DNA from 2 places in the Rhizobium sp. 9140 genome. Region 2 is predicted to be linked to the other one. Evidence: riboswitches for the same ligand, from Rfam matches in the RefSeq annotation. Region 2 holds a riboswitch; the other holds the start of a gene.
What was found. A riboswitch is a leader RNA that binds a small molecule or an ion and turns the genes downstream of it on or off. The one in region 2 is predicted to bind S-adenosylmethionine.

Region 1: linked by a shared signal. The riboswitch ahead of metA (homoserine O-acetyltransferase MetA) and the one ahead of GA0004734_RS05670 (O-succinylhomoserine sulfhydrylase) in region 2 are both predicted to bind S-adenosylmethionine.

The regions. Positions count from the first base shown of each region.
Region 1 is NZ_FJUR01000001.1:450,010-465,245, reverse strand. It holds gene GA0004734_RS02145 (thiamine diphosphokinase) at 1-166, shown strand, start outside; gene GA0004734_RS02140 (ABC-F family ATP-binding cassette domain-containing protein) at 169-2,001, shown strand; SAM riboswitch at 2,060-2,137, shown strand; gene metA (homoserine O-acetyltransferase MetA) at 2,187-3,110, shown strand; gene GA0004734_RS02130 (aldose epimerase family protein) at 3,240-4,244, shown strand; tRNA gene GA0004734_RS02125 (tRNA-Gly) at 4,493-4,567, opposite strand; gene GA0004734_RS02120 (prolyl-tRNA synthetase associated domain-containing protein) at 4,869-5,378, shown strand; gene trxA (thioredoxin) at 5,464-6,474, shown strand; gene GA0004734_RS02110 (LON peptidase substrate-binding domain-containing protein) at 6,636-7,301, shown strand; gene GA0004734_RS02105 (Trm112 family protein) at 7,310-7,498, shown strand; gene GA0004734_RS02100 (ubiquinone biosynthesis hydroxylase) at 7,539-8,750, opposite strand; gene tesB (acyl-CoA thioesterase II) at 8,829-9,713, shown strand; gene GA0004734_RS02090 (P-II family nitrogen regulator) at 9,939-10,289, shown strand; gene GA0004734_RS02085 (ammonium transporter) at 10,320-11,756, shown strand; gene GA0004734_RS02080 (hypothetical protein) at 12,017-12,349, shown strand; gene GA0004734_RS02075 (FtsK/SpoIIIE family DNA translocase) at 12,525-15,137, shown strand.
Region 2 is NZ_FJUR01000001.1:1,217,435-1,232,670, forward strand. It holds gene argF (ornithine carbamoyltransferase) at 1-344, shown strand, start outside; gene GA0004734_RS05660 (Hsp33 family molecular chaperone) at 552-1,538, shown strand; gene apaG (Co2+/Mg2+ efflux protein ApaG) at 1,590-1,982, opposite strand; gene GA0004734_RS05670 (O-succinylhomoserine sulfhydrylase) at 2,137-3,330, opposite strand; SAM riboswitch at 3,376-3,454, opposite strand; gene GA0004734_RS05675 (2'-deoxycytidine 5'-triphosphate deaminase) at 3,528-4,622, shown strand; tRNA gene GA0004734_RS05680 (tRNA-Gly) at 4,699-4,772, shown strand; gene GA0004734_RS05685 (glycerol-3-phosphate dehydrogenase/oxidase) at 5,112-6,797, opposite strand; gene GA0004734_RS05690 (DeoR/GlpR family DNA-binding transcription regulator) at 6,833-7,609, opposite strand; gene GA0004734_RS05695 (FGGY-family carbohydrate kinase) at 7,606-9,144, opposite strand; gene GA0004734_RS05700 (sensor domain-containing diguanylate cyclase) at 9,409-10,851, shown strand; gene GA0004734_RS05705 (glycosyltransferase family 2 protein) at 10,925-12,847, opposite strand; gene GA0004734_RS05710 (transporter substrate-binding domain-containing protein) at 13,006-13,779, shown strand; gene GA0004734_RS05715 (tellurite resistance TerB family protein) at 13,901-14,311, opposite strand; gene GA0004734_RS05720 (hypothetical protein) at 14,430-15,182, opposite strand; gene GA0004734_RS05725 (S24 family peptidase) at 15,196-15,236, opposite strand, start outside.

The DNA.
Region 1 (15,236 bases), 770 kb from region 2:
GAGCGATCTCTCCATTGCGGGCGCGCGCTATTCGCTCGCCCGTTTCGCGGTGCCCTTCGGGTCGTCGCGCACCCTTTCCAACGTGGCGGAAGGACCCGTGCGGCTGACGCTCGGCACGGGCCGCGCGATGCTGCTCGCCCGCCCCCTCGACATGACAGGAGCCTGACCATGGCGCCGCCCATTCTGAAACTCGACGATATCGTTCTCACCTTCGGCGGCACGCCGCTGCTCAACGGCGCGGCGCTGCAGGTGGAGCCGGGCGACCGGATCTGCCTCGTCGGCCGCAACGGCTCCGGCAAATCGACGCTGCTCAAGATCGCCGCCGGGCTGATCGAACCGCAGTCGGGAGAGGTGTTTCGGCATCCCTCGTCCACCGTGCGCTATCTCGAACAGGCGCCCGATTTCGGGGCCTATACCACCGTGCAGGCCTATGCCGAAGCGGGCCTCGGGCCGGGCGACGATCCCTATCGGGTAACCTATCTTCTCTCGCACCTGGGCTTAAGCGGCGAGGAGAACCCGAACGATCTCTCCGGCGGCGAGGCGCGCCGCGCGGCACTCGCCCGGGTGCTGGCGCCCGAGCCCGACATTCTCATGCTCGACGAGCCGACCAACCATCTCGACCTGCCGACCATCGAGTGGCTGGAAGGCGAGCTGCAGAAGACGCGCAGCGCCCTCATCCTCATTTCGCACGACCGTCGCTTTCTGGAGAAGGTCTCGACCGCGACCGTCTGGCTCGATCGCGGCACCTCGCGCCGGCTCGACCGCGGGTTTGGCCAGTTCGAAGCCTGGCGCGACCAGGTGCTGGAGCAGGAGGAACTGGAGCAGCACAAGCTCGGCAAGCAGATCGAGCGGGAAGAGCACTGGCTGCGCTATGGCGTGACCGCCCGGCGCAAGCGCAACATGCGCCGCCTCGGCGCGTTGCAGGATCTGCGCTCCAACTACCGCGGCCACAAGGGACCGCAGGGTTCCGTGCAGGCGAGCGTCTCCGATGCGCAGGAGTCCGGCAAGCTGGTGATCGAGGCGGAGAAGATCACCAAGGCCTATGGCGAACGCATCATCGTTGCGCCCTTCTCCATCCGGGTGCACCGGGGCGACTGCATCGGTCTCGTCGGCCCGAACGGGGCCGGCAAGACCACGCTTCTGAAGATGCTGACCGGCCAGCTGAAGCCCGACGACGGCAAGGTGAAGCTCGGCACCAATCTCGAGATCGCCACGCTCGACCAGAAGCGCGAGGATCTGAACCTCGAGGATACGCTGGCCAACTACCTGACCGACGGTCGCGGCGAGACGCTGCTCGTCAATGGCGAGCAGCGGCATGTGACCGGCTACATGAAGGAGTTTCTGTTCCAGCCGGAGCAGGCGCGCACGCCGATCAAGAACCTTTCCGGTGGCGAGCGAGCCCGGCTCATGCTGGCGCGCATCCTGTCGCGCCCGACGAACCTCCTGATCCTCGACGAACCGACCAACGACCTCGACATCGAGACGCTCGACCTGTTGCAGGAGATCGTCGCGGGCTTTGCCGGCACCGTCATCCTCGTCAGCCATGATCGCGACTTCCTCGACCGCACGGTGACCTCCACCATCGCGCCGGCCGACCCGGAAGCGCCGGATGGCCGCTGGATCGAATATGCCGGCGGCTATTCCGACATGATGGTGCAGCGCAAGGGCGTGGCGGACGAGCGCAAGCGTGCCGAAAAGGCTGAGAAGGCCCGCCAGACCGGTGCCGCTTCGTCCTCCGGTGCCGGCATCGGCAAACCGGCCAAGGGAAAGCTCTCCTTCAAGCAGAAGTTCGCACTGGAGAACCTGCCGAAGGAGATGGAGAAGGCGCAAGGCGAGATCGCCAAGCGCGAGGCCGAGATGGCCGACCCGAAGCTCTTCACCAAGAACCCGGCCCGCTTCGCAGCGCTCGCCGCCGAGCTTGAGAAGCTGCGCGCTTCGATCGAGACAATGGAAGGCGAATGGCTGGAGCTGGAAATGCTGCGCGAGGAACTGGAAGGCTAAAGACCCCGCAGCGTCCTTGATGCGCGTCATCCTTGATTCGTGGGGGCATCGGGTCTATGACTTGCGGCGTGGTGATTTGGCCGGCCGGCTTGCAGCCACGTTAAACAAGTCGCTAAAGGGCCGTGGGATGATGTTTCGCCCGCACCCCTCCATTTCGGCCGGTGTCGTTATTCCGAGTGAAGCCGATGCCCATCAAGATACCCGATACGCTGCCCGCCTTTGAAACCCTCGTTTCCGAGGGCGTGCGGGTGATGACCGAAACGGCCGCCATCCGTCAGGATATCCGGCCGCTGCAGATCGGGCTGCTCAACCTCATGCCGAACAAGATCAAGACCGAGGTGCAGATGGCGCGCCTCGTCGGCGCTTCCCCCCTGCAGGTGCAGTTCACGCTGATCCGTCTCGGCAGCCACAAGGCGAAGAACACGTCCGAGGATCACCTGCTCGCCTTCTACGAGACGTTCGAGGATGTCCGTGAGCGGCATTTCGACGGGCTGATCATCACCGGCGCGCCGGTGGAGCTGCTGCCCTTCGAGGAGGTCACCTACTGGGATGAGATGCAGCAGATCTTCGACTGGACGCACACCCATGTCCATTCCACGCTCAACATCTGCTGGGGTGCAATGGCGGCGATCTATCATTTCCATGGCGTGCCGAAGCATGCGCTGCGCGAGAAGGCCTTTGGCGTCTATCGTCACCATAATCTCAACCCGTCTTCGGTCTATCTCAGCGGCTTTTCCGACGATTTCCAGATTCCGGTGTCGCGCTGGACCGAGGTGCGCCGCGAGGATATCGAGACGGTGCCGGGGCTGGAGATCCTGATGGAGTCCGACGAGATGGGTGTCTGCTTCGTGCACGAGAAGGCCGGCAACCGTCTTTATGTGTTCAACCATGTGGAATATGATTCGACGTCCCTTTCGGACGAGTATTTCCGCGACGTGAATGCCGGCGTGCCGATCAAGATGCCGTACAATTATTTCCCCCACAACGATCCTGACCTGCCGCCGCAGAACCGCTGGCGCAGCCATGCGCATCTGCTGTTCGGCAACTGGATCAATGATATCTACCAGACCACGCCCTACGAGCTGGCGGAGATTGGCAAGGGGCGTTGAGGTTTGCGCGCGCTGGTAAAAGCGCGCTGAAGACTCCGCGATCGACGCGGGAATACGACGAGGTCGGCGGTGCCTGTGGCGCTGCGACCGGACAAGAGCGAGGACCATATCTTGACCAGCAGCACAGCCATGGAGATTTTCGGCCATCTGAAGACGGGCGAACCCGTGCACCGCGTGACGATCCGCGGTGGCGGGCTGACCGCGAACGTCATGTCGTGGGGTGCTGTCATTCAGGACCTGCGGCTCGAGGGGCATCAGCCGCCGCTGGTGCTGGGCTTCGAGGCGTTCGACGATTATCCGGCCCACTCCTCCTATTTCGGCGCGACGCCCGGTCGGTCGGCCAACCGCATCGGTCACGGACGCTTTACGATCGACGGCGAGGACTTTCAGCTTGAGTTGAACGAGAAGGGCGTGACGCATCTCCATGGCGGTAGCGACGGTATCGCCAAGCGTCTTTGGACGATCGTCGATGTCACCGAGGATTCCGTTTCGCTGAAGATCGTCGATCCCGCGGGTCGCGCCGGCTATCCCGGTACCTGCGAAATCCATGCGACCTACCGGCTTTCCGGCCATGGCTGCCTCAGCGTCACCTATACGGCGACGACGGACACCCCGACGATCGCCAATCTCTGCCAGCACACCTATTTCAACCTCGATGGGCGTGCCGACACGCTCGGCCACGACATCATGATCGCCGCCGATCACTACCTGCCGACGAACGAGCAGCAGATCCCGACCGGCGAGATCGCCCCGGTCGACGGCACGGTGTTCGACCTGCGCCAGATGTCGTCCATGCGCCGGCAGACCGAGGGCGAGAAGGTGCTTTACGACCATAATTTCTGCCTCTCGCCGGAGCGCGGCCCCAAGCGGTCCGCGGCCCTTGTTCGCAGCATCGATTCAGGCGTTGCGCTTGAGGTCCGCACGACGGAGCCCGGCGTGCAGTTCTATTCCGGCTTCAAGCTGAACACGCCTGTTCCGGGCCTCGAAGGCTGCACCTACGGGCCGTTTGCAGGCTTCTGCCTGGAAACCCAGATCTGGCCGGACGCCGTCAACCACGAGGGCTTCCCGAACGCCATCCTGCGCCCCGGCGAAACGCTGCGTCAGGAAACGGACTATATCTTCTCGAAGAGCTGATGATGTGCGGAGTGCGTCCATCCGGGCGCACTCCGGTTTCCGATGCGCTGCCGATCATCTGTGAAGACGGTCGGTTTCGGGGACGTCCGCTGCCGGCTTCGCTTGGGAACAAGGCACTTTTCACGACAGCATCGCCCACAAATGCCGGCATCTCACAGCGCACGAGCACAGCAGAGATCGTCGCAGATCACGGCGTCGCAAAGCCGTAGATATGCGCTAATTTTTCATAATGTCTTTATTAGGAAAAATGGAGCGGGTGAAGCGATTCGAACGCTCGACCCCAACCTTGGCAAGGTTGTGCTCTACCCCTGAGCTACACCCGCTCATCAACCAAGGTCCGGGGGTAGTCGGTGGACCGTGGCGTCGCCGTTTTCGTTGGCGACGGGCGCTATATCGCTCAGCCGATTTGGAAATGCAACAGGGAAATGACGGGCGTGGAAAAAATTTGCCGAGATTTCTTCTAAATAGTTGAATTTACATGATTTTTACTGATGATTTTTTGCTGGACCGGATGTGGCGGGCGTCGCGGTTTTGTGACGGAAGACCTTTCAGACGTGTCTCAGCGATTGCGTCTCGTGTCTGCGCTTCGTAATCACATGGGGCGCAGAGACAGGAGCCCAAGACATGACGGACGTGCAGCCGAAGACGGCAGAGGATCTTTTCCGCTTTCTCGACGATCTCGGGATCGCCCACCAGACGAAGCGACATGCACCGGTGTTCACCGTGGCCGAATCGGTATCGCTCCGCGACGAGATTCCCGGCGGGCATACGAAGAACCTGTTCGTGAAGGATAAGAAGGACAATTACTTCCTCTTGACGGTGGAGGAGCATGCGACGGTCGATTTGAAAACCGTGCACACGCTGATCGGTGCCGCGAGCAAGGTCTCCTTCGGCAAGCCGGAGAAGCTGATGGAATATCTAGGCGTCATTTCCGGTGCCGTGACCGCGCTCGGCGTCATCAACGACCATGCCCAAGCCGTCACGCTGGTGCTGGATGCGGACCTGATGCGCGAGGAGATCGTCAACTGCCATCCGCTGACGAACGACGCCACGACATCGCTGGCGTCGAGGGACCTCATCCGCTTTGCCGAGGCGACCGGGCATGTGCCGCTTGTCTTGAAAGTCACGGCCTGACATACGATCTTTGAGGGCAGTCGCCGGAGCGCATCCGGCCAAGACGAGGATCGGGGCTGCGCAGGGTCCCCGCAAGGAGCATTCGATGAGCGGCAACAATCCCTATTCCGGTTCCTACGGCAGCCAGATGAGCGCGACGGCCACCTATGGCGGCGCGCCGGCGACAGTGTCGCCATCGCCTGCCGCCGTTGCGCCCGCAGTCGGGTCTGCTGGCGGGGGCGCACTGATCTCAGACACGACGACGGCGACCTTTGCCCGCGACGTGCTGGAGGCCTCTCGTGGCCTGCCGGTGCTGGTCGATTTCTGGGCGCCCTGGTGCGGCCCCTGCAAGCAGCTGACGCCGATCATCGAGAAGGTGGTGACGGAAGCGGGCGGGCGCGTGAAGCTCGTCAAGATGAACATCGACGATCACCCTTCGATCGCCGGCCAGCTCGGCATCCAGTCCATTCCCGCCGTTGTCGCCTTCGTTGACGGTCGTCCGGCAGATGGTTTCATGGGTGCCGTTCCGGAAAGCCAGATCCGGGCCTTTATCGAGAAGATCGCAGGCCCCATGATCGACGATCAGGCAGCCGAGATCGAAGCCGCACTTGCCGAAGCGAAGCAGCTGCTGGACACGGGCGATCTGCAGAATGCCGGGGGCATCTTCGCCTCCGTGCTTCAGGTCGAGCCGGAAAGCCTGCCGGCGCGCGCGGGGCTTGCCGAGGTGATGATCGCTTCGGACGCGCTCGATCAGGCGCGGGAGATCCTCTCCGAACTCTCCGACGAACAGAAGGTCGATCCGCAGGTCTCCGCGCTCCTCAAGCGAATCGAACAGATCGACGAAGCACGCAAGCTGGGCGATCCCAAGGCGCTGGAAGCAGCCCTTCTTGCCAATCCCGACGATCATGCAGCCCGGCTGAACCTTGCCAAGATCCGCAATGTGGAGGGCGACCGACAGACGGCGGCCGAGCACCTGCTGACGATCATGCGCCGCGACCGCGCGTTTGAAGACGACGGCGCCCGACGGGCGCTGGTCGAATTCTTCGAGGTCTGGGGTCCTGCCGATCCGGCAACGCTGTCTGCGCGTCGCAAGATGTCGGCCATCCTGTTCTCGTGAACTTTTTCGCGCCGGAGCCGTTTCCTCCGGTTCGACATGCCGCATCCCCAGCCATGTTTCCCGCTTGAGATTTCCGGCAAGCGCACCATGTCATCCCTTAATGCGAGGCGGACGGGCCGATGATCGGTCCGTTGCCCGAGATACGGCGGAGTTTGCCTGAGATGCAGGTCGGAAATGCACGTTATCTGAAGCCGAGGGATATCCCGGATGTCATTCCGGTGTTTCCGCTGACCGGCGTTCTGCTGCTGCCGGGCTCGCAGCTGCCGCTCAACATCTTCGAGCCGCGCTACCTCGCCATGTTCGACGATGCCCTCTGCGGCAACCGCCTGATTGGCATGGTGCAACCCTCGCTGACCGATCACAGCGAGAACAGCCAGGCGCTATGCCAGGTGGGCTGCGTCGGCCGCATCACGTCGTTCGCCGAAATGGAGGACGGGCGCTACATCACCTCGCTGACCGGCATCTGCCGCTTCCGCTTGTTTGACGAGATGCACCCGGTGAAGGGTTACCGGACCTTCAAGATCACGCCGTTTGCCGGCGATCTCACGGAATCCGAGGATGAGGCGCAGGTGGATCGCGAAGCGCTGCTGGCCGCCTTCAAGGCCTATCTCGACACCAACAAGCTGGAAGCCGACTGGGAGAGCGTGGAACGTGCTGGCAACACGACGCTGGTCAACTCCATGGCGATGATGCTGCCCTACGGCCCGGCCGAAAAGCAGGCGCTGCTGGAAGCGCAGGACCTGAAGACGCGGGCCGACACGCTGATCGCGATCACCGAGATCGTGCTGGCGAAGACCTTCGGCGACATCGAAACCATGCTGCAATAGGCCCTGCTGTGGACGAGAGAACCCGCCGCGTCGACCCGAAGCTGCTCGAGCTTCTCGTCTGCCCGCTGACCAAAGGGCGGCTGAGCTATAGCGCTGCGGAAGACGAACTCGTTTCGGAGAAGGCGCGGCTCGCCTATCCCATTCGCGACGGCATTCCCATCATGCTGATTTCCGAGGCCCGCAAGATCGAGGACTGATGGTCCCGGTCTTGCCAAGCGAACATCCCAAGCTGGTCTTTCAGATCGCCTTACCCGTCAGGAGCTTCGGATCGCTGCTCGCGGCGGCCCCAGCCTGGCGGATGAAGAAGGATTTGAGCGGGGTCAGGCGATCCACAATGCCGAGGCCGAGGTCGCGCAGCATGCGCACGGGCATGACGTCGTTGGAGAACAGCCGGTTCAGCACATCCGTCGTCACCCCCATGCGAACCGTGTCGAAACGGCGCCAGGTCTGGTAGCGCTCGAGGACGGCGAGCGAGCCGATGTCGAGGCCGAGGCGGTCGGCATCGACGATGGTTTCGGCCAGCGCCGCCACATCCTTGAACCCGAGATTGAGGCCTTGACCCGAAATGGGGTGAATGCCGTGGGCCGAATCGCCGGCCAGCGCGAAGCGGTTGGCGATGAAGGCGCGCGCGAGCGTCAGGCCGAGCGGAAAGGCGCGGCGGCCGCCGACCACCTTCAAGGCGCCGAGCTTGTAGCCGAAGCGGCGTTCCAGCTCAGCCTCGAAGACGAGATCGTCGCTGTCGATGAGGCGGTTTGCGTCCTCCGTCCGTTCCGTCCAGACGAGCGACGAGCGGTTACCGCGCAGCGGCAGCGTGGCGAACGGGCCGGCCGGCAGGAAGTGCTCCTCGGCGGTTCCGTCATGCGGCCGCTCGTGCTCGACCGTGGCGACGATGCCGGACTGGGCATAATCGAAATTCACGGTCTTGATGCCGGCGGCATCGCGCAGCTTCGATCGTACGCCGTCGCAGGCGACGAGGAGGCGGGCCTCGATCTCGCCGCCACCGGCAAGCTTCAGCCGAACGGCGTGATCGTCTGCGGTGAAGCCGCTCGCGGTCGTCGAAGGGCGGATGTCGATGCCGAGGCTTGCCGCTCTGTCGCGCAGCGCGCCGACGAGCGCGACGTTCGGGACCATATGGGCGAAAGGTCGGTCCGCATCCGGATCGCCTTCGAAGGTGAGGAAGACGGGACGGACGGGATCGGCGGTCTTGGAATCCGTGATAACCATGCGGCGGATCGGTTCCGCCTCGGGGGCGATGGTCTGCCAGATGCCCATGACGTCAAGCATGGAGGAAGCGGCGGCGGCGATGGCGGAGGCCCGCTCGTCGCCGCGCCAGGCGCCGTCCGGCGCGCCGTCGATCAGCGTCACCGAGAGGTGTGGCGCTGCCGTCTTGACGGCGACCGCCAGCGAGAGCCCGACATATCCGCCGCCTGCCACCAATAGATCGATCATCCGTCTCGTCCTTCGCTCTTGTGCTTGCGCACTATATAGATCATCGACCTCATGCTTCCTACCGCCGGAGACCGTGCAATGTCCAATGACACCCCAACCGAAACTGCCATGGATGTGCTCCTCCGGACGCTTGACTTGGAGAAGCTGGAGGAAAATCTCTTCCGCGGCGTGTCGCCGCAGGTCGGCTGGCAGCGGGTATTCGGCGGGCAGGTGATCGGGCAGGCGCTGGTGGCTGCGCAGCGCACGGTGACCGCGGATCGCTTCGTGCATTCGCTTCACGCCTATTTCATGCGGCCAGGCGATCCCGCCGTGCCCATCATCTACGAGGTCGATCGGATCCGCGATGGCGGCAGCTTTACCACGCGGCGCGTGGTGGCGATCCAGCATGGCGCGGCGATCTTTGCGCTCTCGGCATCCTTTCAGGTGGAGGAAGAGGGGCTCGAACATCAGGTGTCGCCGCCAACGGTCGCGCAGCCGGAAGCGTTGATGGGCGAAGCCGAGATGAAGGCGATGTTTCTGGCGAACGCACCGGAGGCGATCCGGCGCTACTGGGAGCAGCCGCGGCCGATCGAGATTCGCCCGGTGTCGCTGAAGCACTATTTCTCGCGCGAGCGGCAGGAGCCGGTCCAGCATGTCTGGGTCAAGGCGACGGGAGCCGTGCCCGACGACAGGCCGCTGCAGGCGGCGGTGCTTGCCTATATCTCCGACATGACGCTGCTCGACACCTCGCTGCGCGCCCATGGCACCTCGATCTTCGACCGCAGCCTGCAGGTGGCGAGCCTCGACCACGCCATGTGGTTCCATCGCCCGGTGAAGCTCGACGACTGGCTGCTCTACACGCAGGACAGCCCCAGCACGAGCGGCGCGCGCGGCATGAACCGTGGCAGCCTGTTCGATCGCGCGGGAAACCTGATCGCATCCGTCGCTCAGGAAGGACTGATTCGGAAAAAGGCAAATGACTAATTTCTGAGCAAATTTTTAAATTTGCGCAATTTTTAGCCTGAAAATCTGGCGAATATTTAACGTTTCACCGGCCACCTGTCGGCGAATGCGGTGATTTCGTGTCTTTTCATCTATTTTTCACCCTGACGCGGAACTGGCACGCGCCTTGAATAGAACTTGGTGGTCGTTGGGGAAACATGGCTCATCGGCATGCAAAGACGGCACGTGAGCCGCAGATGAACAAGGATGGGAAACCAGATGAAAATTGTGATGGCCATTATCAAGCCGTTCAAGCTCGATGAGGTTCGTGAAGCGCTCACCGCCGTCGGAATCCAGGGCCTGACCGTCACGGAAGTGAAGGGCTACGGCCGCCAGAAGGGGCATACCGAAATCTACCGCGGCACCGAATACGCCGTCAGCTTCCTGCCGAAGCTGAAGATCGAAATCGCCGTCGCCTCCGAGATCGTGGACAAGGCCGTCGAAGCGATCGCGTCTTCCGCCAAGACCGGCCAGATCGGCGACGGCAAGATCTTCGTCTACTCCATTGACCATGCGGTGCGCATTCGTACCGGCGAAACCGATTCAGAAGCGCTGTAAGCAACGGCTGTTAGAGGGAGCTTTCTTCACATGACATCTCACACATTCTCGACAACCCTCGGACGCTTCGGCGCCGCAACGGCCGCCTTCCTGGCGCCGGTTGTCGCATTTGCCCAGGATACCGCGGCGCCGGCCGTTGCCGAAACGGCAGCTGCCGCTGCACCGGCCATGACGGTCGACAAGGGCGATACGACCTGGATGCTTCTGTCCACTATCCTCGTGCTTCTGATGACGGTGCCGGGTCTGGCTCTGTTCTACGGCGGCCTGATGCGCACCAAGAACATGCTGTCGGTCCTGATGCAGGTCCTGATGGTCGCAGCCGTCGCCATGATCGTCTGGGTCACCTACGGCTACTCTCTCGCCTTCACCGATGGCGGCTCGATGAACAGCTTCATCGGCGGCTTCTCCAAGATGTTCCTGTCGGGCGTCGACGTCACGACGCTGTCGGAAAGCTTCTCCAAGGGCGTGGCCATTCCCGAACTCGTCTTCGTCTGCTTCCAGATGACGTTTGCCGCCATCACGCCCGGCCTTATCATCGGTGCCTTCGCGGAACGCATCAAGTTCTCGGCCGTGATCCTCTTCACCATCCTGTGGCTTACCTTCGTCTACTTCCCGATGGCGCACATGGTCTGGTTCTGGGGCGGCCCGAGCGCCTATGACGGCCCGACCGGCCTCATCTTCGGCTTCGGCGCGATCGATTTCGCCGGCGGCACCGTGGTTCACATCAATGCCGGCATCGCGGGCCTCGTCGGCGCGCTCATGGTCGGCAAGCGTACCGGCTTCGGCAAGGACATGATGGCTCCGCACTCCATGACCATGACCATGATCGGCGCCTCGCTGCTCTGGGTCGGCTGGTTCGGCTTCAATGCCGGCTCCAACCTCGAAGCCAATGCCTATGCCGTTCTCGCCATGATCAACACCTTCGTCGCGACGGCTGCCGCAATCATCTCGTGGTCGATCCTGGAAACCTTCACCCGCGGGAAGGCCTCCATGCTCGGTGCTGCCTCGGGTGCCGTCGCCGGCCTCGTCGTCATCACCCCGGCTGCCGGCTTCGTCGGCCCGATGGGCGCCATCGTCATGGGTCTCATCGTCTCGCCGCTCTGCTACTTCTTCGTCTCCACGGTGAAGAACAAGTTTGGCTATGACGACACGGCAGACGTGTTCGGCGTTCACTGCGTCGGCGGCATCGTCGGCGCGCTGCTGACCGGCGTATTCGTCAACCCGGCCCTCGGCGGCGCCGGCATCGTCGATTACTCGACGGCCGACTTCGCAGCCTCCTATGCCGGCACGGCAACGCAGGTCTGGGCACAGCTGAAGGGTGTGATCGTCACCATCCTGTGGTCGGGCATCGGTTCGGCCATCCTCTACAAGGTTGTCGATGTCATCGTCGGCCTGCGCGTACCGGTCGAAGCCGAGCGCGAAGGTCTCGATCTCGCAAGCCACGGCGAGGCTGCATACCACTCGTAAGCGCCTTCGAAGAGACCGGGCGAAACCCGATCTCCCTCACGCCCTCGGGCGCACAGTCATCAAGCCCGGCAGTCACCTGCCGGGTTTTTTTTGTTGGGGGGCAGTCACCTGCCGGGGTTTTCTTTTTCCGACAGTCTCCACCCGGATTTTCTCTGCGCCGAAAGCCATCCGGCGTGTGGAATCTTCATCGCGCCACGCGCATTGCCGGTTGACTTCCCGCCGGATATTTTCAACTTTCAGTTCTTCTAATGGAGGGCATCATGGCCACTGCGATCCGCCTGCAACATCCAACGACCGGCATGACGAAGATCGGATATTACGGCTTCAGCTGGACCAGTCTCTTGTTTGGCGGCATTCCGGCACTGCTGCGCGGCGACGTCGGCATCGGGCTGGGCATGATCGCCATCGGAATGGCTGCCGGCTTCATCGGCGTCGGTCTCGGCTGGTTCATCGTTGGAATCATCTGGGCGTTCATCTACAACAAGATCCATACGACGCGGCTGATCGAGGCCGGCTACAAGCTGGCGGATGCGCCGGAGCGGGTGCGGGATGCCCAGCGGGCACTTGGCATCGGCGATCAGGCCGTTCTGTAGCGCCAGCATGATTCAGACGTTGATTTTTTCCGGTCCGTGCCGTTCAGACGGGCATGGTTAATCGAGCCTTAACTCTCTCTGCCTACCCTGCGGGCTGGGGCGCCTTTTCCTTCAGACGATCGGGGCGTTTCGGACGATCAGGGCGCTTTACGCGATCAGGACAGGCAGATTTTCCATGGCAAGAAGCAATCAGGCGGCATTCGACACCCGGTCCGACAGGTTCGTGCTGTCGGCATTCGTGTGGCGCCAGTCGGTGGCGCTCGCCGGTTACGCGCTGTTCGCGCTGCTGATGGCCGCGGTCGCAGCCCTTTCCACCTGGAACGTCGCCGACCCCAGCTTCTCCTACGCCACGTCCAATCTGCCGACCAATATTCTCGGCATGGGCGGCGCGGCCTTTGCCGACGGGATGATGCAGTTCTTCGGGATCGGCAGCGTCGTGGCGCTGCTGCCCGTGCTGGCCTGGGCGCTGGTTCTCATCGGCAACAAGCCGTTCGACAAGATCATCAAACGCGGCGCCTGCTGGTTCATCGGCTCGGTGCTGGCCGCCGCCGCGCTTTCCTGCGTGCCGGCGCCTGTCACCTGGCCACTGCCGAACGGCCTTGGCGGCGTGTTCGGCGACATGATCCTGCGCCTGCCGGCGCTGATCACAGGGGAGTATCCAACCGGCACCTTCGCCACCGTGCTCGGCTCTGTCATTGCCATTCCCGCGACCGTCTTTCTCGTCTATGCCGCCGGTCTCTTCGGGGTCGCCGATCCCGACGAGGAGGAAGCGCCCGTGGTCACGCCCAGCAAGGCGAAGACCGTGCGCGATGAAATCGAGGACGACGAGACGGGCGGCGGGTTCGTCATGTTCCTTGCCGGCGCCTTCACGCATATGCGCTATACGACGCAGGCCCGCTTCCGCCGCCTCTTCGGTCTTGCCCGCCGCAAGCCTGCGCCTGAGCGCGATTTCGAAGAGCCATATGATTTCAACGACGACGAATTCGGCACGCTGAACGAGCCGGTGCGGCGCAAGTCCGCCGTGCGGGTCGAGCCTTCGCTCGATGGTGCTCCGCGCCGCGATCCGGGCTTCGACATGGATGATTCGGAAGACGAGGACGGCGCGGACATGCTGCCGTCGGGTCTTCTCTCCGGCGATGACGACATGTCGTTGGCTCCCGCGTCCCGTCGCGCACCCATTCCCGGCCGCGTCGTTGCCGCACAGTCGCGGCCGCGCGCCCCGGAAACGGCATTCGAGCGGCGTGGCAATGGCGACGGCACCTTTACCCTTCCACCGCTCGAGTTCCTGAGCGAGCCGAAGAACGTCGTGCGCGATGCGACGCTCTCCGCGGATGCTCTGGAGCAGAACGCGCGCATGCTGGAAGGCGTGCTCGAAGACTTCGGCGTCAAGGGCGAGATCATCCATGTCCGTCCCGGCCCCGTCGTCACGCTCTACGAACTGGAGCCGGCACCGGGCATCAAATCCTCCCGCGTCATCGGCCTTGCCGACGATATTGCACGCTCCATGAGCGCGATCGCCGCCCGCGTCGCCGTCGTGCCCGGCCGCAATGCCATCGGCATCGAACTGCCCAACCAGCGCCGCGAGACGGTTTACCTGCGCGAACTCATCGGCTCCAGAGATTTCGAAGGGAGCAAGGCAAAGCTCGCCATGGCGCTCGGCAAGACCATCGGCGGCGAGCCCGTCATCACCGATATCGCCAAGATGCCGCATCTGCTCGTGGCCGGTACGACCGGCTCGGGCAAATCGGTCGCAATCAACACGATGATCCTCTCCATCCTCTACCGCATGACGCCGGACCAGTGCCGGCTGATCATGATCGACCCGAAGATGCTCGAACTTTCCGTCTATGACGGCATCCCGCATCTGCTCTCGCCCGTTGTGACCGATCCGAAAAAGGCCGTCGTGGCACTGAAATGGACGGTGCGCGAGATGGAAGAGCGCTACAAGAAGATGTCGAAGATCGGCGTGCGCAATATCGACGGCTTCAACTCCCGCGTCGAGCAGGCGCTGGAGAAGGGCGAGGCGATCAGCCGCACTGTGCAGACCGGCTTCGACCGGCAGACGGGTGAGGCGACCTACGAGACGGAAGAGTTCGACCTGCAGCCGATGCCCTATATCGTCGTGATCATCGACGAAATGGCCGATCTGATGATGGTGGCCGGCAAGGACATCGAAGGGGCCGTGCAACGGCTCGCCCAGATGGCGCGTGCCGCCGGTATCCATGTCATCATGGCGACGCAGCGTCCGTCCGTCGATGTCATCACTGGTACGATCAAGGCGAACTTCCCCACCCGCATCTCCTTCCAGGTAACGTCGAAGATCGACAGCCGCACCATCCTCGGAGAACAGGGCGCCGAACAGCTGCTCGGGCAGGGCGACATGCTCTACATGGCCGGCGGAGGGCGCATCCAGCGTGTCCATGGCCCCTTCGTTTCGGACAACGAGGTCGAGCAGATCGTCTCCTACCTGAAGACGCAAGGATCGCCGGACTATCTCGATGCGATCACCGAGGACGACGGCGAGGACGACGAGGGCGGCAGCGGCGGTGGGCCGGCCGGCACCGGCAACCTGGCGGAGTCCGACGACCCCTACGACCAGGCCGTGGCGATCGTCCTGCGGGACGGCAAGGCTTCGACCTCCTATGTCCAGCGCCGCCTCGGCATCGGCTATAACAGGGCGGCCTCGCTGATCGAGCGCATGGAGAAGGATGGCATTATCGGCGCGGCCAACCACGCCGGCAAGCGCGAGATCCTCGTGCCGACGGAAGACGAGATCACCGGACGCTGACGGCGCCTGGCGCTGGCCTCAGGGCGAGGCCGACATATCCGCCCCATGCGGTGGTGACGAGGCTCGCGCCTGGCCTGCACGGTTTGCTTCGGCCAGGTC
Region 2 (15,236 bases):
AGATCCTCAACTGGGCGCGCAACAATGGCGGCGATATCGTTCTGTCGCATGATCCGGAAAAGACGGTGGCCGGTGCCGACTGCGTGGTGACCGACACCTGGGTATCGATGAACCAGGAACACCGCGCCCGTGGCCACAATGTCTTCCAGCCATATCAGGTCAATGCCGCTCTGATGTCGAAGGCGGACGAGAACGCACTGTTCATGCACTGCCTGCCGGCGCATCGCGGCGAGGAAGTGACCGACGAGGTGATCGACGGGCGGCAATCCGTCGTGTTCGACGAGGCCGAGAACCGGCTGCACGCGCAGAAGTCGATCCTTGCCTGGTGCCTCGGCGCGCTCTGAGGCTTGTCGTCGCGCGCAGGGTTCAAACCTTGAAAACGGGCATCCGGCCCCCGATCTAGGGGCCAAGCGGGATGCCACGGTTTTTTGCTGGCATTTCATATCAATCCAATAGAATGGAGTTGCGGCTTCGCGATTCCCGGACGTGTCCGGGGCGCCGTCATCTGCGTTCGGGCTCGCTGCGGCGGGTCTTGCATGAGGAGCATGGACATGGTGGACAAGGGACCAGATCTCGGCGAATTCGGCTATGCGGGCGATGACCGCGTCGTGCCCTTTCAGGTGGAAGGGCTCGATGTGCGCGGTCGCGCCGTCCAGCTCGGGCCGATGCTGGACGCTATCCTCGAACGTCACAATTATCCGCTTCCGGTCGCGCGCCTCGTGGCCGAAACGGTGGTGCTGACGGTATTGCTGGGTACCTCGCTGAAGTTCGATGGCAAGCTGATCATCCAGACGAAGAGCGACGGTCCTGTCGATCTCGTCGTCGCCGATTTCTCGACGCCCGACCGCGTGCGGGCCTATGCCCGCTACGACGAGGAGGCTTTGGCCAGTGCTATCGAGAAGGGCGAGGCCGATCCGCAGGCCCTTCTCGGACAGGGCGTTCTCGCCTTCACCATCGATCAGGGCGAGTTCACTCAGCGCTATCAGGGCATCGTGCCGCTCGACGGCGCCTCCCTCGAGGAGATCGCCGGCGTCTATTTCCGTCAGTCGGAGCAGATCCCGACCAAGGTGCGCCTCGGCGTCGCCGAGCTTCTGGATCGCGACGAGAACGGCAAGCCGCGCCACCGCTGGCGTGCCGGCGGCATGGTCGCGCAGTTCCTGCCGGAAGCGCCGGACCGCATGCGCCAGCCGGACCTGCATGGTGGCGATGGTGCCGAGAGCTTCGATGGCAGCGTCGATGATCTGTGGGACGAAGCCCGCGTGATGGTCGAAACGATCGATGCCGACGAACTGACGGACCCGATGGTCGGCACCGAGCGGCTGCTTTTTCGCCTGTTCCATGAGCGCGGCGTGCGGGTCTATCCGCCGCAGGCGGTCTACGACCAGTGCGCCTGCTCGCGCGAAAAGCTCCGCGATGTCCTCGCCAGCTTCAGCCAGGAGGAGATCGAAAGCACCGTGGAAGATGGCGTCATTTCGGTGACCTGCGAGTTCTGCTCGACCACATACACCTTCGAGGCGACGGAAGTGCGTCCGCAGTAAAGGTGCCTGGAGACGTTACGGTTAGACTGACGCCCGACCCCTGTTCTGGGGTCAGTTCAGCGTGCGGCTGAGGCCCGGCAGATCCAGCGAAAAAGCAGGAATGTCCACCGTGAACGTCTCTCCCTCGGGCGTCTCCATCGCGTAATGGCCGAACATTACGCCGGATGGTGTGTCGAGCGGGCAGCCGGAGGAATATTCGAACGTATCACCGGGGTTGAGCACCGGCTGCTCACCGATCACGCCGGGGCCGGTCACCTCGTCGACCTGTCCGTTTTCGTCGGTAATATGCCAGTAGCGCGTCATCAACCGCACGGTCTTGACGGAGCGGTTGGAGATCAGGATCCGGTAGCCCCACACATAGCGCCCATCCTCGGGATCGGACTGATCCTCCAGATAATAGGGCTCTACGGTGACCTCGATGTCCCGTGTCAACGCGCGATACATGATGCAAAACCTTTCCAGTCGCTGAACCTATTCTAGGACCAGATGGTTTCCCGAAGAATAACGCCCGCGGAAAGTGTGTTGCAGCGCGGCACAAAGAAAAATCGCGCCGGTAAAGCGCGATTTTCAGGCATGATAGCGATCGCAGAAGAGGGACTCAGGCCGAAACGGCCTTGAGTGCCCTGGCGAAATCCTCGATCAGGTCAGCGCCGTCCTCGATCCCGGCCGAGAGGCGCACGGTGCCGTCGGAAATGCCAAGCTCGGCGCGGGCGTCTTCGGCGAGGTTCTTGTGCGTCGTCGTCGCCGGATGCGTGATCAGGCTCTTGGCGTCGCCGAGATTGTTGGAGATCTTGACGATCTCGAGAGCATTTTGTAGCGCGAACGCGGCGTCCTTGCCGCCCTTCATCTCGAAGCAGACCAGCGTGGAGCCGCCCTTCATCTGCTTGGCGATGATATCGGCCTGCGGGTGATCCTTCCGGCCGGGATAGATCACGCGGGCGACCTGGCTCTGCTCGGCGAGGAAATCGGCAACCTTCGCCGCATTCTCGCTCTGCTGGCGCACGCGCAGCGGCAGGGTCTCGATGCCCTTCAGCAGCGTCCAGGCGTTGAATGGCGACAGGGCAGGGCCGGTGTGGCGGAAGTAGTCGTGCAGATGCTCGTCGATCCAGTCTTTCGACGAGAGAATGACGCCGCCGAGGCAACGGCCCTGGCCATCGATATGCTTGGTGGCGGAATAGACGACGACATGCGCGCCGAGTTCGAGCGGCTTCTGCAGGAGCGGCGTCGCAAAGACGTTGTCCACCACCAGCTTGGCGCCTGCCCCATCCGCAAGCTTGGCCACCGCAGCGATATCGACCACTTCCAGCGTCGGGTTGGTCGGGCTTTCCAGAAAGAAGACCTTGGTGTTCGGGCGGATCGCCTTTTCCCAGTTCTCGATGAAGCGACCGTCGACCAGCGTGCATTCGATGCCGTAGGACGGCGCGAGCGTTTCCACGACCCAGCGGCAGGAGCCGAAGAGTGCGCGGGCCGCAACGATATGGTCGCCCGCCTTCAACTGGCAGAGGATGGCCGCGGAGACCGCTGCCATGCCGGAGGCGGTGGCGCGTGCATCTTCGGCGCCTTCCAGCAGGCACATACGCTTTTCGAACATCTCGTTGGTGGGGCTACCGTAGCGGGCATAGATGAAGCCGTCCGTCTCGCCCTTGAAGCGCGCTTCCGCGGCTTGCGACGTCTCGTAGACGAAGCCCTGCGTTAGGAAGATCGCTTCGGAGGTTTCGCCGTGGCTGGAGCGGGTGGTGCCGCCGTGAACGAGCTGTGTCGCCGGGCGCCAGGTGTTGTTTGCCGTGCTCATCAATTGTCTCCTTCCAGAAACAAAAAAACCGGTCGCGTAAAGCAGACCGGTTCGAGCCCGGTCTTTTTAGCCATTTGTTTAACGTGGCTGCAAGCCGACCGGCCAAATCACCACGGGATAAGTTCCCATACGTCTTCGCCCCGCTTGCGTCAATCGGCCGTATTTGGTTTTGTCGGCCTTCAAAAAAGGATGATGGCATGGCGCGCGAAACGGGCATTCTGGCGGATAGCGCAATCGCTTCGCTGTTCGAGCAAGGCCGTCTTCTCAGCGAAGGGCCGCTGGACGCGGACCAGATCCAGCCGGCGAGCCTCGACCTGCGGCTCGGCGCCCGGGCCTTTCGCGTGCGCGCGAGCTTCATGCCGGGGCCGGGGCATCTTGTCGCTGACAAGCTCGACCGCCTGAAACTGCATGTGATCGACTTGAGCGAAGGCGCCGTTCTCGAAACGGGCTGCGTCTATATCGTGCCCCTGATGGAAAGCCTCGATCTGCCGGCCGTGATGTCGGCTTCGGCCAACCCGAAAAGCTCGACCGGCCGGCTCGATATCTTCACCCGCGTCATCACCGACCGCGCGCAGGAGTTCGACAAGATCCCGGCCGGCTATCGCGGTCCGCTCTACCTCGAAATCAGCCCGCGCACCTTTCCCGTCATCGTGCGGCGCGGCTCGCGCCTGTCGCAGATCCGCTTCCGGATCGGCCACGCGCTGCTGACGGAGACCGAGGTTCTCGAGCTTCACCGCACGGACACCCTGGTGGCCAGCGATACGCCGAACGTTTCCGGTGCCGGCATCGCATTGTCGATCGACCTCAAGGGCACTGGCCCCGACGGGCTGATCGGCTATCGCGGCAAGCACCACACGGCCGTGGTGGACGTGGACCGCAAGCGCGCGCATGGAATCTACGATTTCTGGGAGCCGCTCTACAGCCGCGGCGCCGACGAACTGATCCTCGATCCCGACGAGTTCTACATCCTCGTCTCGCGCGAGGCCGTGCATGTGCCGCCGCTCTTTGCCGCGGAAATGACGCCGTTCGATCCGCTGGTCGGCGAATTCCGCGTTCATTATGCCGGCTTCTTCGACCCCGGTTTCGGCCACGCACAATCCGGCGGCACCGGCAGCCGTGCCGTGCTCGAAGTGCGCAGCCACGAGGTACCCTTCATTCTCGAACACGGCCAGATCGTCGGCCGTCTCGTCTATGAACACATGATGGAGCGCCCGAAAGGGCTCTACGGCCTTGGCGTCGGATCGAACTATCAGGCGCAGGGACTGAAGCTTTCCAAGCATTTTCGTGGCTGAACAGCGCGTTTCGAAGGCTCGTATCCTTACTTGAGGATTGACTTGCGATCGCATCTGTTGGATGTCTGGCGCATTGGCGGGTGTAGCTCAATGGTAGAGCAGCAGCTTCCCAAGCTGAATACGAGGGTTCGATTCCCTTCACCCGCTCCAACAAACTCACCGGTTCGAGCGAAGCGGAGTATCACTGAGCCGGTTCCTAAACCAAAATCTTGATCAAAGCGATTTTGCGAAGAAAATTCGGCTTCGACTTGAAGCTGTCACATTCGGCTCCTATATCTCTCTCATCGGCAAACGGTCGAGCGTTTCGAAAAGAAATGCTCTCGGGTCCGATACAAGCTTTCGTCGATTTGACCACGGATGTACTGGCAACTTGATAAAAGCGAATGAGGAAGGTCGGTGCGGTTTCGCCCCGGCCTTTTTTATTGTCTGAGGCGATCTGGAGATATTTCTGGAGATATTGGCGCACATCAAGCGATAGAACCCCGGCGACTAAGCCAGGGTCACGCCATGCAGTCGCGAGAGTTCGTCTCTGACGCTCTCGATCTCCTGCTCCATCCTCGCCGCATTCCAATCGAGCGCTTGACCGGCAATCTGCGCGATACGGCGAAGGAGGCGGAGCGTTAGCGTGCCCGTGACGGCAAGCGCCGTGCGGCGAAGCACGACATCGGCGAGCCGTCCCACCTGCTCGTGACGTACGAGATAATCGATCTCGCCCTCGACATGGTCCGGCGCGTCGGGAAGGGAGGCAGCGCTCGACGCGGCGATGTGCAGGGCAACGGCGCGTGCCGTCGTTCCATAGCGGGCAAAGAGCGCCTCCGTTTGCGCCTGGGGAAGGTCTGACGTCGCGGCGATATCGGCCACCAGCCGTTTGCGTGCGGCATCGTCACCCGGATAGTCGCGCCCGCCACCGATGGGCATGGCTTCCGTCGAAACCGTGCGCGCCCGACCAAGACGTTTCAGCACGGTGTCGGCCACCTCTTCCGCATAGCCGCGAAACGTCGTCCATTTTCCGCCGACCAGCGACAGCACGGGGAATGGACGGTCTCCCGCCGGCTCCAGCACCGGTGTCATATGATCGCGGCTGATCAGCCCGGGGTTCTTTGCATCGTTAGCCGGCAAAGGACGGATGCCGCTATAGGTGTAGACGATCTGGCTGCGGTCGAATTGCATCTTCGGCAGGAGCTTGCCGAGGCTCTCCAGCAGATAGTCGATCTCGTCATCCTCGCAGCGCACGCTGTCCGGCTGGTCGGCCTTGATGTCGGTCGAGCCGACCATCGCACGGCCGAGATAGTCGAAGACGAGGCAGATACGGCCGTCATCGGCCTCGAAGTAGATCATCCGGCCGGCGAGCTCCTTCAGCAGCGCATCGTGGCGCAGCAGAATGTGCGAGCCCTTGGTGCCGCCGATCATGCGGGAGGTCTCGCCGAGCGTCGCATTGACCGTGTCGATCCAAGGGCCGCCGGCATTGACCACGAGCTTCGGTTTCACGCGCAACTGCGCACCGTTGAGCAGGCTGGAGATAACCAGCGTATCGCCGGTGCGGCTTTCCAGACGCGCATGGTTGACGGCGGCGGAGGTAGGACTGGCCGCAAGGCCATCGCGTACCAGTTCGGCCACCAGTCGCTCGGGATGCGTCACGGTCGCGTCGTAATAGGTGCCGGTGGCCACGATGCGCGGCGTCAGCGCCGGCAGGCTGCGCAGCGATGAGGCTTTGCCCGCCATCGTGTGCCGCGGCATCACCCGCTGGCGGGCGCCGTAAGCGTCATACATTGAAAGCCCGGTCTTGATCAGAAGCGCACCACGGCTGCGCGGCGTTCCCTTGGCGCCGAAGAGCGTGCGCACGGCCGACCAGACGCCTTTCGTCCAGGAGAAGATCGGTATGACGGTTGCAAGCGGCTTCACGTAATGCGGCGCGTTGCGCAGCAGCAGGTTGCGCTCATAGGTGGATTGCGCGACCAGCCGAAGTTCGCCCGTCTCCAGATATTTCAGCCCCCCATGGATCAGCCGCGAGGGTGCGGCACTCGTGCCGGAGCCGTAATCCGACTTGTCGAGGATGAGGCAGGTGAGGCCCTGCGCGCAGAGATCGCGAAACAGACCGGCGCCGTTGACCCCCGCGCCGATGATGACGACATCGACGGTGCCGGTTCTGCCGATCGCTTCCATGCGCTCTGCCATGCCGCCCGGCCAGCGCGTCTCGTTGACGGTATCGCTCATGATGTCCTGCCTGTCTTGGTAATGCTGAGGGGAACGCCGCGTGCAAGAAGATCGGCGCGGACGCTGTCTGCCAGCCGGTCGGTGGCCAGCACGGCATCGAAGGCCGTGAGATCGGCAAAGACGTTCAGGGCCACCTTGCCGAATTTGGAGGCGTCGAGCAGCAGGATACGGCGTGAGGCCGCGGCCATCATCGCCTGCTTGACCTTGGTCACCTGCGCATCCTGGATGAACGCCGTGCCGCCTTCCACCGCCGAGGCCGAGCAGAAGAACACGTTGGCCCGCAACGCTGCCACGGCGCGCTCCGTCGTCAGGCCGATGAAAGCGTTGAACGTGCGGTGATAGGTGCCGCCGAGGCAGAGCACCTCGATTTCGTCGTTGTCGATCAGCCGGTTGGTGGAGACAAGCCCGTTGGTGATCACCGTCAGCGGTCGCACGCCGGCGAGAAGGTCGGCGAGAGCGGCACCGGTGGTGCTGTCGTCGAGCATCACCGCCTGTCCCGGCTCCACATGGGCAAGGGCGGCGCGCGCCAGCGCTGCCTTCTCCGCCTTGCCGACGGTTTCGCGGTAACGGAAGGCGCTCTCGTAAAGGCCGGATGGCTGAACGGTGACGGTGCCGTGCAGTTTGCGCAGCACGCCCTGGTGGGCGAGCCGGTCGACATGGCGGTGGATCGTCATGCGTGACACGCCGAAATGCGTGACGAGATCCTCGATGCGTGCCTGTCCGGCCTGCATGATGTAGTCGGCGATCTCGTCCCGGCGCGCATCGGCCTTCATGTCGCAATCGCCTTCCGCGAGCCTTCCGCCAGCCGTTCGATGGCCCGCCAGTGCGGCTGCATCGCTTCCGCCATCTCGCGGTAAAGGGTGTAACGTGCCGAAAGGGCCGCCCTTCGCTCAGCGTCCGGCGTGTGGCTGCGCAGGATCGTCGTGGTCTGGCGTGCGCCGGCCTGCGGGCTGTCATAGACGCCGATAGCCGCCCCTGCCGTCAGTGCAGCACCCCAGGCTGCGGCCTCATCCGCCGAGGTCACATGCACCGGCAGATCGAGCGCGTCGGCAAACATCTGCGACAGCGCAGGGTTCCGCGCGCCGCCGCCCGAAATCCGCGCCTCCGTGATCGGCATGACGCTCCGCAGGTCGTCCACATGGGCCTTGTGATTGAAGACGATGCCTTCGAGCACGGCCTTCAGCATGTCGCCGCGACCGTGCCAGCCGTGAACGCCGAAAAAGCCGGCGCTCGCCGTGCTGCCATAAGGCGAACCGAACAGGTAGGGATGGAACAGAATATCGGACGGACGACCGAAGGCGGCATCGAGTTCCGGCTTCAGAAGCTCATGAACGCCAATGCTGCCTTTCGCGGCTTCGCTCTGCTCGGCGCGGCAGAACTGGTCGAGGAACCAGTCGTAATTCGCGGTGGATGCCGGGGACACGGCCATGTTGTTCCACTGCCCGGGCTCGATGGCGCTGCGGCAGTGCCAGCGCGGATCGGTGACCGGCCGGTCCGTCACCACCTCGTTGATCGAATAGGTGCCGGCAACGATCGATAGCAAGCCCGTCTCATGCCCGCCGATCCCTAATGCCGAGGCCGTCACGTCGTGCAGCCCGGCAGCGACGGGCGTTCCCTCCAGAAGCCCCGTCAGCGCGGAGGCCGCCGCCGTGACACCGCCGACGATCGCGGCCGAAGGCGCCATGTCGGGAAGCGCGTTCCATAAGGAATCCAGGCCGAAAAGCGACAGCGCCTCGCGGTCGAAGGCCTGCGTCGCGACATTCGTGAAGGAAATGCTCGCCTCCGTCCGGTCCGTACCGATCGTGCCGGTCAGGCAGAAGCGGAGCCAGTCCTTGCAGGCCAGCACATGACCGATGCCGGCGAACCGTTCCGGCTGGTTGTCGCGAATCCAGGCAAGGATGGCCGATGGCGCGGACGCATGCGGAGACTGGCCGGTGAGTTCGAGCGCCCGCGCGGCGATCTCCGTCGCGTTCCAAGCATCGGACAATGCGCCCGCGCGGCTGTCGAGCGACAGGATGCCAGGCCCGAGCGGCCGGCTGTCGCGGCCAAGCACATAGACGCCATCGCCATGCGCCGTCGCAGCGACCGCCTTGATGTCGGACGGACGGCAGCCGGCTGTCGTAATCGCTTCGCGGATCGCCTCGGCCGTAGCAGCCCAGAGCCCATCCATATCGCGCTCCACCCAGCGCGGATGCGGAAGAGACTGCGCGACCCGGCGCCGCGCCACGGAAATCGGCGTTCCATCCGGCCGGAAGACGACGGCCTTCGTCACGGTCAGCCCATTGTCGATGCCGAGCAGGCAATCCATCGTATCGTCCTCCAATCCCCACCCGAAAGCTGCAGCCTCGGCACGAGGTAACATACGGATGTGTGATATTCCCGTCAATTGGCGTGACACAGACGTGAATGCCGAGGCGATGTCACGCACGGTCCTTAAGGCAGTAGCGCGAAAGGCTGGTTTTGCGTGCGGCGCAGCATCGTTGCGTTGCAAGATCGTCCTTTCTTGGCTAGGGCTTTAAGGGTCAGTTAAAAATGACGCATCGATTCAACAAGGATCCATGATTTCGTGACGATGGAAGACGATGTAGCCCAAACGTTCGAACTGGCGCCGGTCGCCATGTGGATCGAGGATTTCAGCGGCGTCCACGCCTTGTTCGAGACATGGCGTGGGGAGGGCGTCGAGAATATCTCCGCCTTCCTTGCCGAAGATCCCGCGCGTGTCGCAGCCTGCTCGAGCCGCATCAAGGTGCTCAAGGTCAACAAGCGGACGCTGGACCTGTTCGAGGCGCGCGACCTCGATCATCTGGTCGAAAACCTCGGTCTCGTCTTCCGAGACGACATGCTGACCAGCCATATCAGCGAACTCTCGCAGCTGTTCGACGGCAAATCCGCCTTCTCCAGCAATGCCATCAATTACACATTGGGCGGCCGCAGGCTCGACATCCAGCTGAGAGGTAATGTGCTTCCGGGCCACGAAGGAACGCTGGCTCGGGTCCTTCTGACCACGGAGGACGTGACGGCGCGCGAAACCGCGGCGCGCGCGGAGCGGGAAAGTCGCCAATATGCGGAAGGGATCTTCGAACACTCCCCGGTCTCGCTCTGGGTGGAAGATTTCAGCCGGATCAAAATCTTGCTGGACGACGTGCGCCGGCGCGGCATCGTGGACTTCCGCGTGTTCACCGACGTGCATCCCGAGTTCGTAACGCAGTGCATGAGCGAGATCCGGGTGATCGACGTCAATCAGGCGACGCTCGATCTTTTCGTTGCGCCCGACCGCCGGACGCTGCTCCATCGGCTCGCCGAGATCTTCCGTGGCAACATGCAGCAGCATTTTCGCGAGCAACTGATCGAGCTCTGGAACGGCAACCTGTTTCACCATCGCGAAGTCGTCAACTATGCGCTCGATGGGTCCGAGCGATTCGTGCTGCTGCAGTTTTCCGTGCTGCCGGGGCACGAGGACGACTGGTCGCTGGTGCAGGTCGCCCTGACCGACATTACCGCCCGCAAGAAGGCAGAAGCCTATCTTGAATATCTCGGCAAGCACGACGTCCTGACGAAACTGCACAACCGTGCCTTCTACATGGAGGAGCTGAACCGGATCGAGCGGAAGTCGCTACGCCCGGTGTCCGTCGTCATTCTCGATCTCAACGGTCTGAAGGAGGCGAACGATCAGCGCGGCCACGACGCAGGCGATGCGCTGCTGCGGCGTCTGGGCGAGGTGTTGAACGAGGCGGTAAGCGGTCCCAATCACGCCGCGCGCATCGGCGGCGACGAGTTCGCCTTGCTCATGCCCGGTGCCGACGAGATGGCGGTGGCCGCGATGATCGAGAGCATCGACGATCTTCTGAAGATCAACAACCAGTTCTATCCCACGGGCACGCTCAGCGTCTCCATGGGCCGCGCAACCAGCTTGGCTGCGGAAAGCATGGAATCCCTGGTCAAGCGTGCCGATATCGACATGTACAAGCAGAAGCAGGCCTATTACAGCCGCGCTGCGGCCAATCGGAGGCGCTGAGCGGCCGGCTCTCGTCAACTGTTTTTGCCGCATTGTCCGACGCCGAAGTGAGTCCGCTTCGGCTGGAAATGCTCTATGGCACCGTCGGCAGATGCGGCGTCTTATTCCAGACGAAGGGCTTGCGATAGAGCTCGATGATGGCGGCCCAGGCCGCGGCGGAAATCATCAGCCAGTAGGCCGGTACGGCCCGCCATCGCCCGCCCACCGCCCGCCATTCGTCCGCGCTCATCGACTTGCGCCCGAGTTGGATCACGATGGCGTAGCTGCCGATGATGTTGAGGATGTCGAGAAGCATCAGGCAGGAGGCAAGGATCGTGTCTCCGCTCGAAAGGTCGCCCGCCAGCAGCGTCCAGCCGAGATAGAACAGGAAGGCAAGGGTCAGCGGATGGCTGAGCGCGGACAGGATCATGCCGGCCACGAGGATCTGCGCGGCTGCGAACGCTTTCCATCCCATCTGTCGACGGAGACGTTCGGGGTCGCGCATCATCACGAGCCATGTCTGCAGCCAGCCCTTGTACCACCGCGTCCGCTGCGCGAACCAGGCTGCCGTGTCCGTCGGTGCGTCCTCGAGCGTCGGGCGGAGGATCATCTGCGATCGGTAGCCTAGCCGATGGAGCCGCATGCCGAGATCCGCGTCCTCCGTCGTATTGAAGGGGTCCCAGCCCCCGACGGCCTTCAGAACATCCACACGAAAATGGTTCGAGGTGCCGCCAAGCGGAAGTGGCAGGCCGACAGAGGACAAGAAGGGCAGGAGCCCGCGAAACAGCGCGGCATATTCGAGCGCGAACATCGCGCTGAGCCAGCCCGCTTTGGCATTCGTGACGACCAAAGGCGACTGAAGGCACGCAACGTGTGGATCCGCGGCAAGAAAAACGGCATGAGCCTCCCGCAACTGCCCCGGGTGCGGCCGGTCCTCCGCGTCGTAGATGGTGAGAAATGCGCCGCGCGCACCGGGCAGGGCATAGCTCAGCGCTTTCGGCTTCGTGCGCGGCGCAGCTGCGGGAACACGCACGATCTCGTATTCGGAGGATAGCGACAGGGCTTCCAGCGCCGCGAGCGTTTCGCCATCGTCTGCCTCGCAGATCAGCTTGATGTCGAGGCGCGACCGGGGCCAGTCGAGACGGTCGAGGGCTCCGACCAGTTGCGCCACGACCTCCGTTTCGCGGTAGAGGGCGACGAAGATCGAGTAGACCGGAAGAGGCCCGGTCTGCTGCGCCTCAAGCCCCTCGCCGGATGGCAGCTTCGTCACGGCTTTCTTCACATGGAGGAGAGCCCGCGCACGCAGGAAAAGCTGGCAGAAATAGAGGCTGGTCAACAGAAGATGCGTGACCAGAAGCCAGACGAGAGGCGCGAGAAAGGCGGAGAAAACGAAAATCGAAAGCCCGAGCCCGGCATAGAATCCCTGCTTGCCCCAGAAGACGATGCGGGCACTGTGCAGCGGCGCTGCCTCGAAGAGAAGGCTGACCGTGTCGCGGACGCGCCGCTCCCGGCCCGCCGTCCAGGCAGCCATCCGCACCGCACGCGGCGTTGAGACGGCCAGGATCCCGACCAGCGCCGGTCGTCGATCGAGCGTCAGTGCGAGGTCGCGGATCTGGCTGAGTTTTGGCACGATGACGGTGATCGCCGGACGGCTGGAATGGTAGAGGCGCAGCATGTCCGGCAAGACAAGCTGCGCATCCAGCGTCTCGGCATCATGAACCTGATCCGCATCGATCTCCGCCATGAAGGGTAGCCCCAGCAGATCCGCCAGCGCCTCGAAGTACAGCGTATCGACGATCTCGCCGGAGGCCAGAAGCTCTTCCTCGGCTGATGTCCCGTTCTCCTGTGCCCGCAGCATCATCCGGGCGATCGTCGGCTTACCGATCCCGAGCTTGAGAAGCAGGCGTCCTTCGCGCAACAGATCGACCGAAAAAGCGGGTAGAGGCGTGTTTTCCGAAACGGCACGCGCTCTTCGAGTAGCCATTCCCGGCAGCGACGGATAGTCTAGGAGACGCATGAACACCTCGTCGCAGACAGCGTCGGCCCTTGACGACCTGAAGCCGGAATTTGATGAGAATGATACGGATTTTCTCAATTCAACCGATCATTAGGATAATCTTAATCATCTTTGTGACGGCTTGGATAGGGGGTATTGCAGTGCACGCGGCAGAGCCCATGCGCGAGCTGCCTTTGTCCTTCGACGCCCGCGAGCGGATTGCAAAGCCGGATCTCAGCGGGCTTGCACGCTTGCGGTTCCTGACCACCGTCGATTTCCCGCCGTTCAACTTTATCGATCAATCGCAGAAGCTGTCCGGTTTCCACATCGATCTCGCCCGCGAGATCTGCCGGGTTTTGGAGATTGAGGCGAAGTGCCAGATTCAGGCCGTGACCTTCGAGGAACTGCAGCCGGCACTGGAGGAGGGGCAGGGCGAGGCTGTTCTTGCGGGCGTTGACATGACGGGCGAACTTCGCCAGCGCTTCGCCTTCACGCGGCCCTTCCTGCGTCTCCCCGCCCGCTTTGCCGCCCGGACATCACCCAGCGCGGCAGGCAAAGTCGAACTGTCGGCAATTCTCGCAAAGCCGGTCGGGGTCGTCGCGGGCACGACGCATGAGGCCATGTTCAAGGCGTTCTTTCCGGCAGCCACTGCGCAGGCCTTTCCCGATCGGGCGGCCATGCTGCAGGCACTGAAGGCGGGCACGGTGAATGCGGTCTTCTCGGACGGCATGCAGCTGTCCTTCTGGGCAGCTTCTGCCGATGCGGCAGCTTGCTGCACGCTCGTCGGAGGCGCTTACGTCTCCGAGCACTTCCTCGGCGAAGGCCTGGCGATCATGAACCGGAAGGGCGATCCGGCCCTGACGCAGGCGCTGGATCACGCGCTTCTGGAGCTAGCCCGCAGCGGCCGCCTCAACGAAATCTACCTGCGGTATTTCCCGACCGGTATCTACTGATCGCGTTTTCGGGCGTCCGTTTAGAGTTTGTCAGGGATAAGTGGAATCCGGTTATCCCGAAGAGACAAACGATGACAAGGGAATCTAGGGGCTGGCTGGTTCAGAATGAACCTGGCGGACTCTAGAACCGCATGCGGGCCTGCGCGCCGCGCTCGATGGCGGCGCAGACGAGCTTGTCGAGGCCGAGACGATCGCGCAGCAACGCGAGGAGCCGCAGCTCTTCGGTGCGGACAGTGAGATCGACCGCCGCGATATCGACGGCCAGCGCATAGGCCGTCTCGAACAGCCGCGGCGGCAGGGCTTCCCGCACCAGTTCCAGCAGAATATCCAGCCCCTCGGGTGCCGACAGCAGGGTCGCGCAGCGCTGTGCCACCGGTACAAGGTCGTCTGCCTCGAAGTCGTCGAAGACGGGCAGGATGCGGGAGAGCTTGCCGATTCGCTCCAGCTCCTCGTCGCTCATGGCGCTGTCCACCGCGGACATCATGACCATGACGTGGATCAGGGCTTCCTGGTGGGTCAAAGTTTGGGACATGCGATCTCCGGGGTTCATCCGCCCCGCACGTATAGTCGCTGAAGGCCTGTTGCAAGACATCCGCGGGAGACGCCGAGCCTTTGGAAGGCCTACCGCAGGCGTCACCTCGTTCGAGACATCAAGGCGCAAGACCTTGAGGCGGCGGGGAAGGCTCGGTGCCGACGCGGTAGAAACCCTTTGCCGTGGTCTTCGCGGATGCAACGGCTGCCGTCAACGCGGTATCGTTTCCGTCCACCTCGGCCCAGCCATTGCGGGCAAGCCATAGGGCGGGATCATCGGTGCCCACCGTGCAGCGCGCCGTCACCGTTCCGCTCCATCCGCCTTTCGGCGTCTGGCAGGTGAAGGCCCGGGCGCGAATGAAATTGCGGAAGGCGGTGCGGGCAACGGTGCCGCACGGCCAGTCACCCGTCGTCGCCGGGCAGATCCGGTCGGCCGACTGCGGCTTGACGCCCGCGATCTGGATCGTTCGTCCCTCGAACTGGACAAGACCGGCCGATAGAGCAACGGGATGCCGGAGAATGGTCTCCTCCAGCGTCGCCGGATCGACCGGCGCCTCGCTTGGCGGCGCCAGGAATTCCGAGTCCACCGCCGGCGGCTCGGGAACGGGAACTGGCGTCATGTCACCCTCCGGCTCCTGCACGTCGGGAGAAAACGGCATCGTCTCCATGCCGGGATCGGTGGGGACATCATGACTGACAGCAGGATCTTCGCCGATCGTCGGGACATCGCTGAGATCGGGCGTCTCCAGCGTCATCTCCGGTGCGGCCGTGCTCTCCGCACCCGTGATCGCCGACTTGCCCGCCATCAGCAGACCGAGGGTCAGGACGACGCAGAGCGTGGGGCCGCCAATATGAAGCAGGGAGCGTTGCATGAGGAAAACGGTCCTACTGGCTCGCCCAGATGATCCGGGCAATCCACTCCACCT